DNA from 2 places in the Stenotrophomonas sp. YJH_SMC_19 genome. Region 2 is predicted to be linked to the other one. Evidence: predicted binding sites of a transcription regulator. Region 2 holds the regulator's gene; the other holds the start of a gene.
The links. Region 2 encodes FliA, which starts transcription of late flagellar genes. Its sites were predicted from a motif close to TAAAGTTTNNCNNNCNNNGGCCGATAA; they were not measured.
Positions count from the first base shown of each region.

Region 1: AC5P5R_RS17410 (GGDEF domain-containing protein) is a predicted target of FliA. The motif match lies at 4,135-4,161, and genes of this name have one in related genera.

Region 1 covers NZ_JCAFRI010000019.1:85,219-92,634, reverse strand. Annotated here, with positions in the region: gene AC5P5R_RS17430 (D-hexose-6-phosphate mutarotase) at 1-418, opposite strand, end outside; gene AC5P5R_RS17425 (lytic murein transglycosylase) at 459-1,727, opposite strand; gene egtD (L-histidine N(alpha)-methyltransferase) at 1,812-2,786, opposite strand; gene egtB (ergothioneine biosynthesis protein EgtB) at 2,783-4,054, opposite strand; gene AC5P5R_RS17410 (GGDEF domain-containing protein) at 4,205-5,485, shown strand; gene AC5P5R_RS17405 (YchJ family protein) at 5,489-5,881, opposite strand; gene AC5P5R_RS17400 (sulfite exporter TauE/SafE family protein) at 5,984-6,763, shown strand; gene AC5P5R_RS17395 (ATP-binding protein) at 7,092-7,416, opposite strand, start outside.
Region 2 covers NZ_JCAFRI010000024.1:56,266-63,681, forward strand. Annotated here, with positions in the region: gene flhF (flagellar biosynthesis GTPase FlhF) at 1-1,281, shown strand, start outside; gene AC5P5R_RS19205 (MinD/ParA family ATP-binding protein) at 1,268-2,155, shown strand; gene AC5P5R_RS19210 (RNA polymerase sigma factor FliA) at 2,152-2,895, shown strand; gene cheY (chemotaxis response regulator CheY) at 2,953-3,345, shown strand; gene AC5P5R_RS19220 (protein phosphatase CheZ) at 3,345-3,950, shown strand; gene AC5P5R_RS19225 (chemotaxis protein CheA) at 3,953-5,782, shown strand; gene AC5P5R_RS19230 (flagellar motor protein) at 5,884-6,624, shown strand; gene motD (flagellar motor protein MotD) at 6,626-7,416, shown strand, end outside.

The DNA.
Region 1 (7,416 bases), on a different contig from region 2:
TGTTCTCGGTGACCAGCTGCTGACGCAGCTGGCGGCCGATGCGCAGCTGCATCTGCAGACGCAGGCCGCGATCGGCGCTGCGCGCAGGCGCCAACTGCAGCTCGACCTCGCCATCATCGCGCTGGCTGGCCTGCAGAAGCTCCCAGCGCGCGGTACGTACCAGGCCATGCGCCGGTACATCGGCGCTCTGGCCCTGGCGACCGAACCACGGCCAGCACACCGGGACGCCACCGCGGATGGGCGTGGGCAGCTCGGCGCGCGTGGGCGAAAGCCACAGCAGATCGGGCTGCCCATCAGGAATGAACGACAGCAGCTGGCCGCCGAACACGCTGACGACCGCCGTGGCGTTGGCGGTTCGCACCTGCCAGGCCTCCAGGCCGTGATACAGGCCGGTGCTGATGTCCGGATTCGACTGCATGCGATGACGCTCCTTGAAGACCGCGGCGATGATGTCGCGGTCAACGTGCCGCCGGCAAGGCTTTCTGCCCAGCGGGTGCGATGGCGGCCGCCTCTTCCTGCAGCGTGCGCAGGATGCGCTGGCCTGCGCGGCCATCCACCTCGCTCCAGCCCAGGCGCTGCTGTTCTACCTGGATCGCGCGGCGCGTGGCGGTACCGATCATGCCGTCGGCGGCACCGATATCGTGGCCGCGGGCCAGCAGCAGGGTCTGCAGCTGGCGGCGCTCATCGCGGCCCAGGCCCGGGTCATCGGTCGGCCAGGCGGTGGCCAACCCGTTGCCACCACGCAATTGGTCAGCCAGCGTCGCGATCGCCAGCGCATAGCTTTCGGCGGCGTTGTAGCTGTAGATCGCGTCGTAGTTGCGGAACACCAGCAATGCCGGGCCCTTGTTGCCGGCCGGCAGCAGCAGCGCGGCGCGCGCATCCGCCGGCAGGTTGGCTGGAGCCAACACGCTGCCATCCAGCGCAGTCACGCCCTGCGCACGCCAGTCGGCCAGGGCGCGACGCTGGGTGCGGCCGGCCTGGCTGGCGTTGAAGCCCGCAGGAACGCGGACTTCCATGCCCCACGGCTCGCCGCTGCGCCAGCCGGCGCGCTTGAGGTAGTTGGCGGTGGAGGCCAGTGCATCGGGAATGCTGCCGACCAGATCGCGGCGGCCATCGCCATCACCGTCCACGGCGATGCGTGCATAGGTGCTGGGCATGAACTGCGTATGCCCGAAGGCACCGGCCCAAGAGCCGGTGAGCCCCTGGGCCTGCAGGTCGCCGCGGTTGATCAGCTTGAGCAGCGCCAGCAGTTCACCGCGGAAGAAGGGTTGGCGACGGCCGGCGCAGGACAGCGTGGCCAATGACTGCAGCAGCGGGCGCTTGCCGAACACGCGGCCGTAGTCGCTCTCCACGCCCCAGACCGCGACGATAGTGGCCGGATCGACGCCGTACTGCGCCGACACGCGATCGAGCAGGTCGCGGTGCTGCTGCAGCAGGGCGCGGCCATCAGCCACGCGCTGGCGATCGACCAGCGCGGCCAGGTAGTCCCAGATCGGCGTGGTGAATTCCGGCTGCGCATCAAGCAGGCCGAGCACGCTGGGGTCCGGGGTGAGGCCGGCGGTGATCGCGTTGAAACGGTCGGGACTGATGCCTTGTGTCACAGCGGTGGCCTGCAGGCCCGACAGGCAGCGGCTGAACGCCGGATCGATGTCGCCGGCAGGAGCGGCGGGCGCTGTCGGCGCCGAGGCAAGAGCGGCCGCCAGGCCGAGCGTGGTCAGAATGGGCATGGCGTCCTCCGTGTTGCCGTTGCACGGCCATCTTAGGGGTAGCGGTGCTGCTGAACCTGAAGCGGTACCGGCTGGCCGTCCGCCCTAGATGGCACGCAACAGGCGCAGGCCATAGGCCGGGCCTTCAGCATCCCAGCGCTGCATGACCTGCAGGCCAGCCGGCTGCAGCAGCGCTTCGAAGCTCTCGTCGGTGTACTTATGGCTGTATTCGACGCGGATCGGTTCGTCGGCCTCGAAATGGAAGGTCCGGCCATCCAGATGGACGTCCTGTGCCCGCTGGCTGACCAGATCGGTCTCGATGCGCAGCCGCGCGACGCTGTAGCGGGCACGATGACGGAAGCCCTGCAGATCGAAGTCGCTGCCGACCTCGCGGTTGAGGCGGGCCAGCAGGTTCAGGGTGAATGCGGCGGTGACGCCCTGCGCATCGTTGTAGGCCGCCTCGATCAGCGCCGGGTCCTTGTGCAGGTCGATGCCGACCAGGGCCAGGCCATCACGCCCCATGGTCTGGCGCATCGCGCGCAGCAGCGCGACCGCGTCCTCGCCTTCAAAGTTGCCCAGCGTGGAACCGGGGAAGAACAGCAGCCGTCGCGCGGGTTCGCGTTCGGGCATGGGTACGGCGACGGGACGGGTAAAGTCGGCACAGACCGGCAGCATCTCCACCTCGGGCAGCGCCGGGGCCAGATGGTCGATGCTGGACAGCAGCGCGGCACGCGAGATTTCAATCGGCGTGTAGGCCACCGGGTCGTGCAGGGCGGCCAGCAGCAACGCGGTCTTGCGGCCACTGCCGCTGCCCAGTTCCACCACGTGCAGGTGCGGCCCGACGCTTCGGGCGATGTCCGGCAGTACCCGTGAAAGCAGGGCCAGCTCGGTGCGCGTGGGGTAGTACTCGGGGGTCTGCGTGATCTGCTCGAACAGGCGCGAGCCGCGCGCATCGTAGAAGTACTTGGACGGCAGCTGGCGCGGCGTGCGCGACAACCCGGCCACCACGTCGGTGAGGATCTGCTGGCGGCCGGGGGTGAGATCGGTCAGCGCCTGCAGTGCGTCGTGCACCGTACTCATGCGAGATCCCTGGCCAGGCGCAGCCCGGAGAACTGCCAACGCGCCGGGGGCATGAAGAAATTGCGGTAGCTGGCACGCACGTGGCCACGCGGCGTGGCGCAGCTGCCACCGCGCAGCACCCATTGCCCGCACATGAACTTGCCGTTGTATTCACCGAGGTTGCCGGCGAAAGGGCGGAAGCCCGGGTAGGCGCCATACGCACTGTGGGTCCATTCCCATACATCGCCGAACAGCTGACGCAGTCCACTGCCCCCTGCAGCCTGCGGGTGCAGCCGATCGTCATCGGCAAAATGACCGCGAGGCGGCAGCGTTGCGGCGGCAGCCTCCCACTCGAACTCGCTGGGCAGGCGCGCACCGGCCCAGCGGGCGCAGGCATCGGCCTCGTAGTAGCTGAGGTGGCAGACCGGCGCATGCGGATCCAGTTCGCGCCAACCGCCCAGGGTGTACTCGCGCTGCAGGGCGTCATCCCAGTACAGCGGGTGCTGCCAGCTCTCGGCTTCGCGCAGCGCCCAGCCTTCGCTGAGCCACCAGCGCGGTTCGCGGTAGCCGCCGGCGTCGATGAAAGCGCGGTACTCGGCATTGCTGACGGGACGCTCGGCCAGTGCGTGCGCGGGGAGCAGCACGCGATGCGCCGGCGATTCGTTGTCGTAGGCGAAGGCGGTGTGCTGCGGCCAGGCTGCGGCGCCGATGGTGACGATGCGCTCGGGCGACTCGATCCAGCCCTGCGCACTGGCAGGGCTGGTTGCAGGCTGCAGGTCCTCGCGGTAGGCCGGCTGCAACGGATTGCACCAGAACGCGTGCTTGATGTCGGTGAGCAGCAGTTCCTGGTGCTGCTGTTCGTGCTGCAGGCCCAACTGCAGGTGCTGCAGTGCCTGCTCATCAAGGTCGCCTGCCGCCAGCCGCGATTGCACCTGTGCATCGACCTGCTGGCGGTAGTCGCGCACCTGCTGCAGCGATGGCCGCGACAGCAGCCCACGCTGCGGCCGGGCATGCGCCGGGCCGAGGCTCTTGTAGTAGCTGTTGAACAGGTAGTCCCAGGCAGGGTCATGCGCCGGTGCAGGTGGGAAGCCGGCCAGCACGAAGCGTTCGAAGAACCAGGTGGTGTGGGCCAGGTGCCATTTGCTCGGGCTGGCATCGGCCATGCTCTGCAGCATGGCATCTTCGGCGCTGAGGGGGGCTGCCAGGTGCATGCTGCGGTTCCGCACACATGCGTACTGGCGGGCGAGATCGCGCTGCGGGGCAGCGACGGCGGTGGCTACGCTGTCCATCCGGGCAGCATCTGCGCAACAGGGTGAGTGCGATGTCATCGTTCGACGTCAACGCGTTCACATGCGTGACCATCCCGCATTCAAGAAGCCGGTGCGAACGCCGCTAACGGCAATGCTGCGGCCGCGTCGTCACCGCGCTGGAATTCCTGCTTGCCCCTGCATCCGCTCCGCCAGCCTGCGCATTACCTGTTCGTGCTGCCCGCCGTGCTGGTTGCCGTGGTGCTGTGGGCAGCACTGGGCAACGAAGACGTTGCCAGCCCGGCCCAACGCATCCTGCCCTGGCTGCTGGCCTGCCTCGGCGCCGGCCTTGCCCTGCTCTACCACCAGGTGCGTACGCTCTGCCTGCTGCTGGTGGTGGCGGTCATGTTCGCGCTGCTGCACCAGGACGTGGGCGGCTACCTGCACAGCGGCCACGTCACGTCGCTGACACCGCTGCGCTTCCATGCCATTTCGGCCTGGTTGCCCTTGCTGTTCGCGGGCCTGGCATTGTGGCCCGAGCGCGGGCGGCGCCGCCACGACCTGCTGTTGCGCTCCGTCGCCAGCGGCACGGCACTGCTGATCTTCCTGCTGCTGGCCACGCAGCAGCCGCGCGGCATGCACGATCTGCTGTCCAACCGCCACTGGAGCTGGATTCCGGCCGACTGGAACGCGCTGGCACAGCTGCCAGCGCTGCTGTTCCTTCTGGCAACCGCCGCGCTGGGCTGGCAGGCCTGGCGGCATCCGCGCCCATTGCACACGGCGATGCTGCTGGCCCTGCTGTGCCTGTGGTGGATGCTGCCACGGGTGTTCCTGCAGCCGGTGCTGCTGCCGGCACTGGCCAGCGCGGCCCTGCTGCTGATGCTGGGCGCGATGCTGCAGGAGTCCTTCCATATGGCCTTCCGCGATGAGCTGACCGGCCTGCCGGGGCGCCGCGCCTTCAATGAGACCCTGCAGCGGGCGCGCGGCACCTACAGCATCGCGATGGTGGACGTGGACCACTTCAAGTCGTTCAACGACACCCACGGCCACGACACCGGCGACGATGTGCTGCGCCTGGTGGCCTCGCGCCTGGACCGGGTGGGCGATGGTGGCCGGGCGTTCCGCTATGGCGGCGAGGAGTTCGCGGTGGTGTTCCTGGATCGTCCCGCAGCGGCCTGCGTGGATGCAGTCGAGGCGCTGCGGCAGACCATCGAGGACACCCGCATGCAGCTGCGCGACCGGAGCACGCGCAGCCGCGACGATGAAACCGGGCGCCGGCAGCGCGGACGCGGCGGAAGCGGGCAGACGGTGCAGGTGACGGTGAGCATCGGGCTGGCAGACAGCCGCGTGGATGAGCGGCCAGCGGCAGTGATCAAGGCCGCCGACCAGGCGCTGTACGCAGCCAAGGACGGTGGCCGCAACCAGGTCCGCGCGCATGCCGGCCAGCGCGTGCTGGCGGCACGCGGCGGCTGAGGCTCACACCGCGTCGAGGTAGTACCAGCGGCCGTCGACGCGCAGAAAGCGGCTGTGCTCGGCCATCTTCACCGCGCTGCCGCCGCCCACGCGGTAGCGGGCGGTGAAGCGCACTTCGGCGCTGTCGGCGCCGGTGACGGTGTGCTCGTGCACGGTCAGGCCCAGCCAATGCGTACGCTGGCCGGGCGCATCATCCAGCGACAACTCGGCCGGACGGGTATCCGGATGCCAGCTCTGGCGCAGATAGTCCGCCAGCCCCCGCACATAGGCGCTGTAACGCGATCGCATCAGGTGCTCGGCATCGGGGGCGGCCTCACCGGCATGGAAACGGCCACAGCAGGCGGCGTACTCGGCGGGAAGGCCGCAGGGGCAGGGATCGGTGGGTTTTCGGCTCATGCGGACATTGTCGCCGGGTTGTGCGGATGGATCCACGCGGGGCACCGGTCAACCAGTGCAGGACAGGCGTATGCTGTCGCGCCCCCATATCGATTGATCGCCGTGCTGGAACTGGTTCCCCCTGAGTTGTGGTGGCTGGTGGTCATCGCCTTCATCGCCGGGCTGGTCGATGCCGCCGTCGGTGGTGGTGGGCTGGTGCAGCTGCCTGGCCTGTTCACGGTGCTGCCGCAGCAGACGCCGGCGATGCTGTTTGGTACCAACAAGTTCAGTTCGATGTTCGGTACCGGTGCGGCTGCCTGGCGCTATGCGCGCAACGTGCGCTTCCCGTGGAAGCCGGTGTTGTTCGCGGCCGGCACGGCCTTCATCTTCTCCTTCGCCGGCGCCACCGCGGTAAGCCTGCTGCCCAAGGACGCGGTGCGCCCACTGGTGCTGGTGCTGCTGGTCGCGATGCTGGCCTACACACTGTGGAAGAAGGACTTCGGCGCGCTGCACCGTCCGCAGGAGATCGGCCGCCGCGAACTGGTGATCGCGCTGGCGATCGGTGCGGCGATCGGCTTCTACGACGGCTTCTTCGGGCCGGGCACCGGCAGCTTCCTGATCTTCCTGTTCGTGCGCTTCTTCGGGCTGGATTTCCTGCGCGCCTCGGCGGCGTCGAAGGTGGTGAACCTGGCGACGAATGTGGCGGCGATCTCGTTCTTCGTGCCGACCGGCAACATCCTGTGGCTGTTCGCGCTGCCGATGGCGGCGGCCAACATCATCGGCTCGGTGGTGGGCACGCGCCTGGCGCTGAAGGGCGGTACGCCGTTCATCCGCAAGCTGTTCGTGGGGCTAGTGGTGGTGCTGATCGCGCGGATGGCGTGGGATACGTTCCGCGCTGCGTGAACGCGGTTGCCGGCCAGCGGCCGGCACTACCGGGTCATGAACCCCGCCCATGGGTAGTGCCGGCCGCTGGCCGGCATCCCCATCCGATCAGGTCATGAACCCCGCCCATGGATAGTGCCGGCCGCTGGCCGGCATCCCCATCCGATCAGGTCATGAACCCCGCCCATGGGCAGTGCCGGCCGCTGGCCGGCATCCCCATCCGATCAGGTCATGAACCCCGCCCATGGGCAGTGCCGGCCGCTGGCCGGCATTCCCATCCGATCGGGTCATGAACCCCGCCCATGGGTAGTGCCGGCCGCTGGCCGGCATTCCCCTTCAATCGGCCAGGTCAGGCGTCGGCTTCTTCCGGTTCGTTGGCCTGCTGGCGGCTGCGCTCGGGCAGCTTCAGGCGCTTGCCTTCCTCGTCATACTCGATCAGCAGCACGCCGGAGTCGTGGCGGCCGCTGATTTCGACGAAGCAGGCGCCGCCGATGAACGGTTCCAGTGTCATCACCGACTTCAGCGGGGTGGCAACCACCATCTGGAAGCCGAAGTTGTCGAAGATGTTCATCGCCAGCGCGGTGAACTCGTTGTCGGCCTTGTCGAAGGCTTCGTCGAGCACCACTGCGGCGTAGCTGGGCAGCTGGCTGTCGGCACCGCCGAGCTGGTAGCGC
Region 2 (7,416 bases):
GGCCGTACCCTGGACAGCGCCGACGAGATCGTGCCGACCCGTGGCAGCACTGGCTTCGCCGCCACCCTGGCGCGCGCCGCCGTCAACAAACCGGCGCTGCCCGAACAGAGCTTCGCCCCGTTCGCCGAGGCCATCGTTGCACCGGCCGCCACCGTGCCGGCCAACCGCGCCCGCTTCCAGATCGACCCGCCGCGCGAGATGCATCACGAAAGCGTGGCCCCGGCCGTGCAGCCGCCACCGCTGCCGACCGCTGCCGTGACCGAAGCGCAGCCCGGGATCGCCGCCAGCGAACCGGCAGCGGCCGAAGCCGCCGGCGAAGCCAGCCCGGCCCCCATGCTGGCCCTGGCACCGACGCTGACCGTGGTTGCCCAGGACGACGCCGAGATCCGCCAGCTGCGCCAGGAAGTGGCCGGCATGCGCCAGGTGATCGAGCGCGAGATGAACCGCTTCACCGACGAGCGCCTGCGTGGCAGCCCGGTGCGCGCCACCGCGCTGGACCTGATGGACGAGTACGGTTTCGACGCCGGCCTGGCCCGCGACGTGGCCATGCAGATCCCGCTGGAGACCGAAGCCCATCGTGGCCGCGGCCTGATGCTGGGGCTGATCTCGCGCAAGCTGCCGATCGCCCCGGTCGACCCGCTGGAGGAAGGCGGCGTGATCGCCTTGGTCGGCCCGACCGGCGCCGGCAAGACCACCACCATCGCCAAGCTGGCCTCGCGCTTCGCCGAGAAGCATGCGCCGCGCGATGTGGCCCTGGTCACCACCGACACCACCCGCATCGGCGCCCGCGAGCAGCTGTACGGCTACGGCCGCCAGCTCGGCATCGCGGTGCACGAGGCCAACAGCGGCACCGACCTGGACCAGCTGCTGGAACGCCTGAAGGACTACAAGCTGGTGCTGATCGACACCGCCGGCCTGGGCCCGCGCGACCGCGCGCTGGCCGCGCAGCTGCAGTGGCTGCGCGCCGCCCGCCAGGTACGCACCCTGCTGGTGCTGCCGGCCAACACCAGCTTCGGCGACATGGACGAGGTGGTCCGCCGCTTCGGCGCCGCCAACCTGCAGGGCCTGGTGTTGAGCAAGCTGGACGAGACCGGCCGCTTCGGCAACGCCCTGTCAGTGGCCGTGGACCACGCCCTGCCGATCACCTGGGTGACCGATGGCCAGGACGTTCCGGAGGACCTGCACCGGGCCAGTGCGGCCAATCTCGTACTTCGCCTTGAAGATTTGCGCCGCGCGGCCGATATGCCCTGCAACCCGGAGTTGAACCATGCCGTCGCGTGAGTACGCCAAGCTGACCAAGACCTTCCCGCTGTCGGCCACCCGCAGCGAGCCGCTCGGCCCTGTGCGCACCATTGCCGTCACTGGCGGCAAGGGCGGCGTGGGCAAGACGAATGTGTCCGCCAACCTGGCGGTGGCACTGGCCGGGATGGGCAAGCGCACGCTGCTGCTGGACGCCGATCTGGGCCTGGCCAACATCGACGTGATCCTGGGGCTGAACCCGACCTTCACGCTGGCCGACCTGGTCGCCGGCCGCTGCTCGCTGGACGACGTCATCGTCGAAGGCCCGAACGGCGTGCTGGTGGTGCCGGCCGCGTCCGGCCGCCGGCACATGGCCGAGCTGGCCCCGGCAGAGCACGTCGGCCTGGTCAACGTGTTCTCCGAGCTGGAACGCGAACTGGACATCATGGTGGTGGACACCGCCGCAGGCATCACCGACGGCGTGCTGACCTTCTGCCAGGCCGCGCAGGACACCGTGGTGGTGGTCTGTGACGAGCCGGCCTCGATCACCGACGCCTACGCGCTGATCAAGGTGCTGTCGCGCGAACGCGGCGTGGACCGCATCCAGGTAGTGGCCAACATGGTGCGCGACCCCAACGAGGGCCGCGTGCTGTACGAAAAGCTGACCCGCGTCTGCGAGAAGTTCCTCGCCGATGTCTCGCTGAACTACCTGGGCTGCGTGCCGCAGGACGACTGGCTGCGCCTGTCGGTGCAGCGCCAGCAGCCGGTGGTGAAGGCCTACCCGTCCAGCCCGGCCGCGCTGGCGATCACCGAGATCGCGCGTCGCACCGCACGCTGGCAGGCGCCGACCGAACCGCGTGGCGGCGTCGAGTTCTTCCTCGAGCGCATCCTCAAGCAGCGCGGGGTGGCCGCATGAAAGGCGCAGCCCAGTACAGGGAAGTCCAGCGCTCGGCGGCCAACGAGGTCATCGCCCAGCATTCGGACCTGGTGCGGCGCATCGCCCACCACCTGGCCGCGCGGTTGCCGGCCAGCGTTGAAGTGGACGACCTGATCCAGGCCGGCATGATGGGCCTGATAGAAGCGTCGCGCAGCTACGACGCCGACCAGGGCGCCTCGTTCGAGACCTATGCCTCGATCCGCATCCGCGGTTCGATGATCGACGAGATCCGCCGTGGCGACTGGGTGCCGCGCTCCGTGCACCGCCGTGCACGCGATGCCGCCGCCACCATCCGCCGCCTGGAACAGAGCAGCGGCCGCGCCGCCAGCGCCACCGAAGTGGCCGCCGCGATGGAGATGCCGCTGCCCGAATACCTGCGGTTGATGGAAGACGCCGCACGTGGCCAGGTGCTGAGCCTGGAGTCGCGCATCGAGGACCAGGGCGAGCTGGACACCGTCGCCCAGGGCGGCCCGACCCCGCAGCAGGTACTGGAGCGTGGTGAGTTCGGCCGCGAGCTGGGCAAGGCCATCGGCCACCTGCCCGAGCGCGAACAGCTGGTGCTCTCGCTCTACTACGAGCAGGAACTGAACCTGAAGGAGATCGGCGCGGTGCTCGGCGTGAGCGAGTCGCGGGTCTGCCAGATCCACGGCCAGGCGGTGCTGCGCCTGCGTGGCCGGCTCAAGATTTTCGAGGCGGCGGACGCCGGCCTGGAAGAATGAACATGCCCGAGGCGGCTGCCCCCGGCCGCCCGGAATGAACAACAAAGGAACTCTGCTTTGAACAAGAACATGCGCATCCTGATCGTCGATGACTTCTCGACCATGCGTCGGATCGTCAAGAACCTGCTGGGCGATCTGGGCTTCACCAATACCGCCGAAGCCGAGGACGGGCATGCCGCGCTGTCGCTGCTGCAGAGCCAGCCGTTCGATTTCGTGGTCACCGACTGGAACATGCCGGTGATGACCGGCATCGAGCTGCTGAAGGCGATCCGTGCCGATGCCAAGCTTAAGACCCTGCCAGTGCTGATGGTCACCGCCGAAGCCAAGCGCGAACAGATCATCGAAGCCGCCCAGAACGGCGTGAACGGCTACATCATCAAGCCGTTCACTGCGCAGACGCTGGAAGAGAAGCTCGGCAAGATCTTCGAACGCCTGGCGGCCAGCGCCTGATGGATACCACGGTCGACAAGAGCGCCCTCGCCCTGCGCCTGCAGGAAGCCCTGGACGCACTCGAGTCCGGTGACGAGGCCGCCTGGCGGCAGCGCATCGACGGACTGGTCGCGCTGCGTACGCAGCCGATGATGAGCGGCCTCTCGCGGCTGGCCCGCGAGCTGGGGCAGGCACTGGGTGAGCTGCCGACCGTGCCCAGCGAGGCCGGTGAGCTGGACGACGCCTGCGCACGCCTGGACCACGTGGTGGCAATGACCGAACAGGCCACGCACCGCACCCTGGACCTGGCCGAGGAATGCCGCAGCCTGACCGAACAGCTGCGTGCTGAAGGCCTGCAGCCGGGCCAGGACGCGCAGCTCGAGCGCATCCGCCACAACCTGACCGAGATCGCCCTGACCCAGAGCTACCAGGACCTGACCGGGCAGATCATCCGTCGCGTGGTCGGCATCGTCCGCCGCGTGCACGAGGGCTTCGGCGCACTCGGCCTGCCGCCGGAACAGCATCGCACCGACCCGGAACTGGCCGGGCCGGCACTGAAGGGACTGGACCGCCACGCGGTCTCGCAGAACGACGCCGACGACCTGTTGTCGGATCTGGGGCTGTAAGCATGAGCGCGGTATCCGACGACATCACTGCCGACTTCATCATCGAGGCACAGGAAATCCTGGATCGCCTGGGCGAACAGCTGGTGTCGCTGGAGCAGGCACCGCAGGACACCGAGCAGCTCAACGCGGTGTTCCGTGGATACCACACGCTCAAGGGCGGTGCCGGCTTCCTTGGCGTCACCGCGATGGTCGAACTGTGCCACGCCGCTGAAGAGGCCCTGGGCATCGCGCGTGCCGGGCAGGCGGTGCTGCAGGCCCACCACTTCGACGCCGCCCAGCAATCGCTGGACTACCTGCAGTCGATGCTGGACGCCGTGTCCTCCGGCACCGAGCCAGGCTATGCGCCGCCGGACCTGATCGCGCAGTTCGACATGAACGGTGGCACTGCCGCGCCGGTCGCTGCGGCCGCCCCTGCGGCAGCTGGCAGCGACCTGATCACCGACGACGAATTCGAGGCCCTGCTCGACCAGCTGCATGGCGGCAACGCACCGACCGCGGTCGCGCCGGCCCGGAAGGCCGACGACGGCCTGATCAGCGAAGACGAGTTCGAAGCGCTGCTGGACCAGCTGCACGGTGGCGCTGCGCCAGGCGCGAAGCCTGCTGCCACCGTCGTGGCGGCACCTGCCGCTGCACCGCGCCCGGCGCCCGTACCGGCGCCCGCCGCCAAGCCGGCGGCCAAGCCGATGGCCGAGGCCGAGCACACCGTGCGCGTGGACACCAAGCGCCTGGATGCGATCGTCAACCTGATCGGCGAACTGGTGCTTTCCCGAAACCGCCTGAAGACCCTGCGTGCACGCCTGCGCGACGAGGAGCTGGACCGCGCCGTATCGACGCTGGACATCGCCACTGCCCGCCTGCAGTCGGCAGTGATGCGTACCCGCATGCAGCCGGTGGGCAAGGTGTTCTCGCGCTTCCCCAAGGTCGCCCGCGACGTCGCCCGCTCGCTGAAGAAGGAAGTGGACCTGGAGCTGGTCGGCGCCGAAACCGAACTCGACCGCAACCTGGTCGAAGCACTGGCCGATCCGCTGGTGCACCTGGTCCGCAACGCCATCGACCATGGCGTGGAAATGCCCGATCTGCGCGAAGCACAAGGCAAGCCCCGGATGGGCCATGTACGCCTGTCGGCGCAGCAGGAAGGCGACTACGTCAGCATCGAGGTGCAGGACGATGGCGCCGGCATCGACCCGGAGAAGCTGCGCGCGAAGGCGCGTGAGAAAGGCCTGATCGATCCGGAAGCCGCCGCCCGCCTGAGCAGCGAGGAGTGCCTGCACCTGGTGTTCCTGCCGGGCTTCTCGACCAAGCAGCAGGTCACCGACATCTCCGGCCGTGGCGTCGGCATGGACGTGGTGCAGTCGCGCATCCGCGAACTGAGCGGCCAGATCCAGATCCAGTCGGAACTGGGTCGTGGCAGCCGCTTCCTGATCCGCGTGCCGCTCACCCTCGCGATCCTGCCGACTCTGCTGGTGCAGGCCGGCGAGGACGTCTACGCGCTACCGCTGGCACGCGTGATGGAAGTGCTTCACGCGCCGCGCACCTCGCTGGGCTGGTTCGATGGCCGCGCCGTGCTTGATCGCCGCTCGCACACCCTGCCGCTGGTCGACCTGCGCCAGTGGCTGGATGTGACGCCGGCCGCGTCAACCCTGCTGACCATCGTGGTGCTGCAGGCCGGCGAAGCGCGCTTCGGCCTGGTCGTGGACCAGGTACGCGGGCGCGAGGAAGTGGTCATCAAGCCACTGCCAAAAGCCCTGCGCGGCCTGCGCGGTTATGCCGGTGCAACGTTGATCGGCGATGGTCGCATGGCACTGATCCTGGACGTGGACGGCATACGCTGAACGCCGCCGGGCATGGCCCGGCGACCCGAAAACTGTGACTACCGTCTGTACGCATTCTCCCGGTGTCTCAAGTCCCATTCATACAAGCCGATACCGGAACCATGGATAGACTCAGCCTCATTGGACTCTTTCTCGCCCTGGCCTCGCTGGTCGGTGGCAGCATCCTCAAGGGCGCCGGCCTGGCGTCGTTGTGGTCGCCTGCGGCGTTCGTGATCGTCATCGTCGGTACCGTTGCCGCGATCCTGCTTCACACCTCGCCGGCGGTGTTCAAGCATGCGTTCAAGATCGTGCGCTGGGTCGTGCGCCCGCCGCACAGCGATCGCCGCGAACTGATCCAGCAGATCGTCGAGTGGAGCAACATCGCCCGCCGCCAGGGCCTGCTGGGCCTGGAATCGCAGGTGGAAGCGCAGCAGGACCCGTTCCTGCGCAAGGGCCTGCAGCTGCTGGTGGACGGCGTTGAACCCGAATCGATGCGTCACATGCTGGAGATCGAACTGGGCAGCCAGGAGCACCAGGACCAGGCCGGTGCCAAGGTCTTCGAAGCGATGGGCATCTACGCGCCCACGCTCGGCATCATCGGTGCCGTGCTCGGCCTGATCGCGGTGATGAAGAACCTGGCCGACCCGAGCAAACTCGGCCACGGCATCGCCGCCGCGTTCACCGCCACCATCTACGGCATCGCCTCGGCCAATCTGCTGTTCCTGCCGATCGCCGCCAAGCTCAAGAGTGTGATCTCGCACAACACCCGCGACCGCGAAATGGTCATCGAAGGCCTGATTTCGATCGCCCAGGGCGAGAACCCGCGCAACATCGAAACCAACCTCTCCGGCTTCCTGCACTGACATGGCCCGCCGCAAGCACCACGAAGAGCACGCCAACCATGAAGCATGGGCGATCCCCTATGCCGACCTGATGACGTTGCTGCTCGCCTTCTTCGTGGTCATGTACGCGATCTCCTCGGTCAACGAGGGCAAGTACCGGATCATGGCCGACGCGCTCACCGATGCCTTCGGCGGCGCACCGCGCACCATCAATCCGGTGCAGGTGGGTAACAAGCAGGTGCAGGGTGGCGGCTGGGACAGCCCCTCGGTGATCAAGTCCGGCACCAAGATCGGCCCCTCCGCGCCCGCGCCGTCGCACGACCCGACCCTGCTGCCGTCGATGGCCTCGCAGATGCGCATGCCGGTCTCCGTGCACAACCAGGAGCAGATCGCCCGTGCCGAGCGCCAGCTCAACAGCATCGCCGACCGCCTCACCGCCGCACTGGCGCCGCTGATCGACCGCGGCATGATCAGCGTGCGCCGCACCGAGTTGTGGATCGAAGTGGAGATCAACAGCGACATCCTGTTCCCCACCGGCTCGGCCGCGCTGGACGTGCATGCACGGCAGACGCTGGCCAGCCTGGCCGAGGTGCTGCGCGACGTGCCCAACAGCGTGCGCGTGGAAGGCCATACCGACAACGTGCCGATCGCCACCGCCACCTTCCCTTCGAACTGGGAACTGTCGGCCGGACGCGCCGCCAGCGTGGTGCACCTGTTCGCCGACCAGGGCGTGCAGCCATCACGGCTGGCGATGGTTGGCTATGGCCAGTTCCGTCCGCGCGAAGAGAACGACAGCGCGCAGGGGCGCAACCG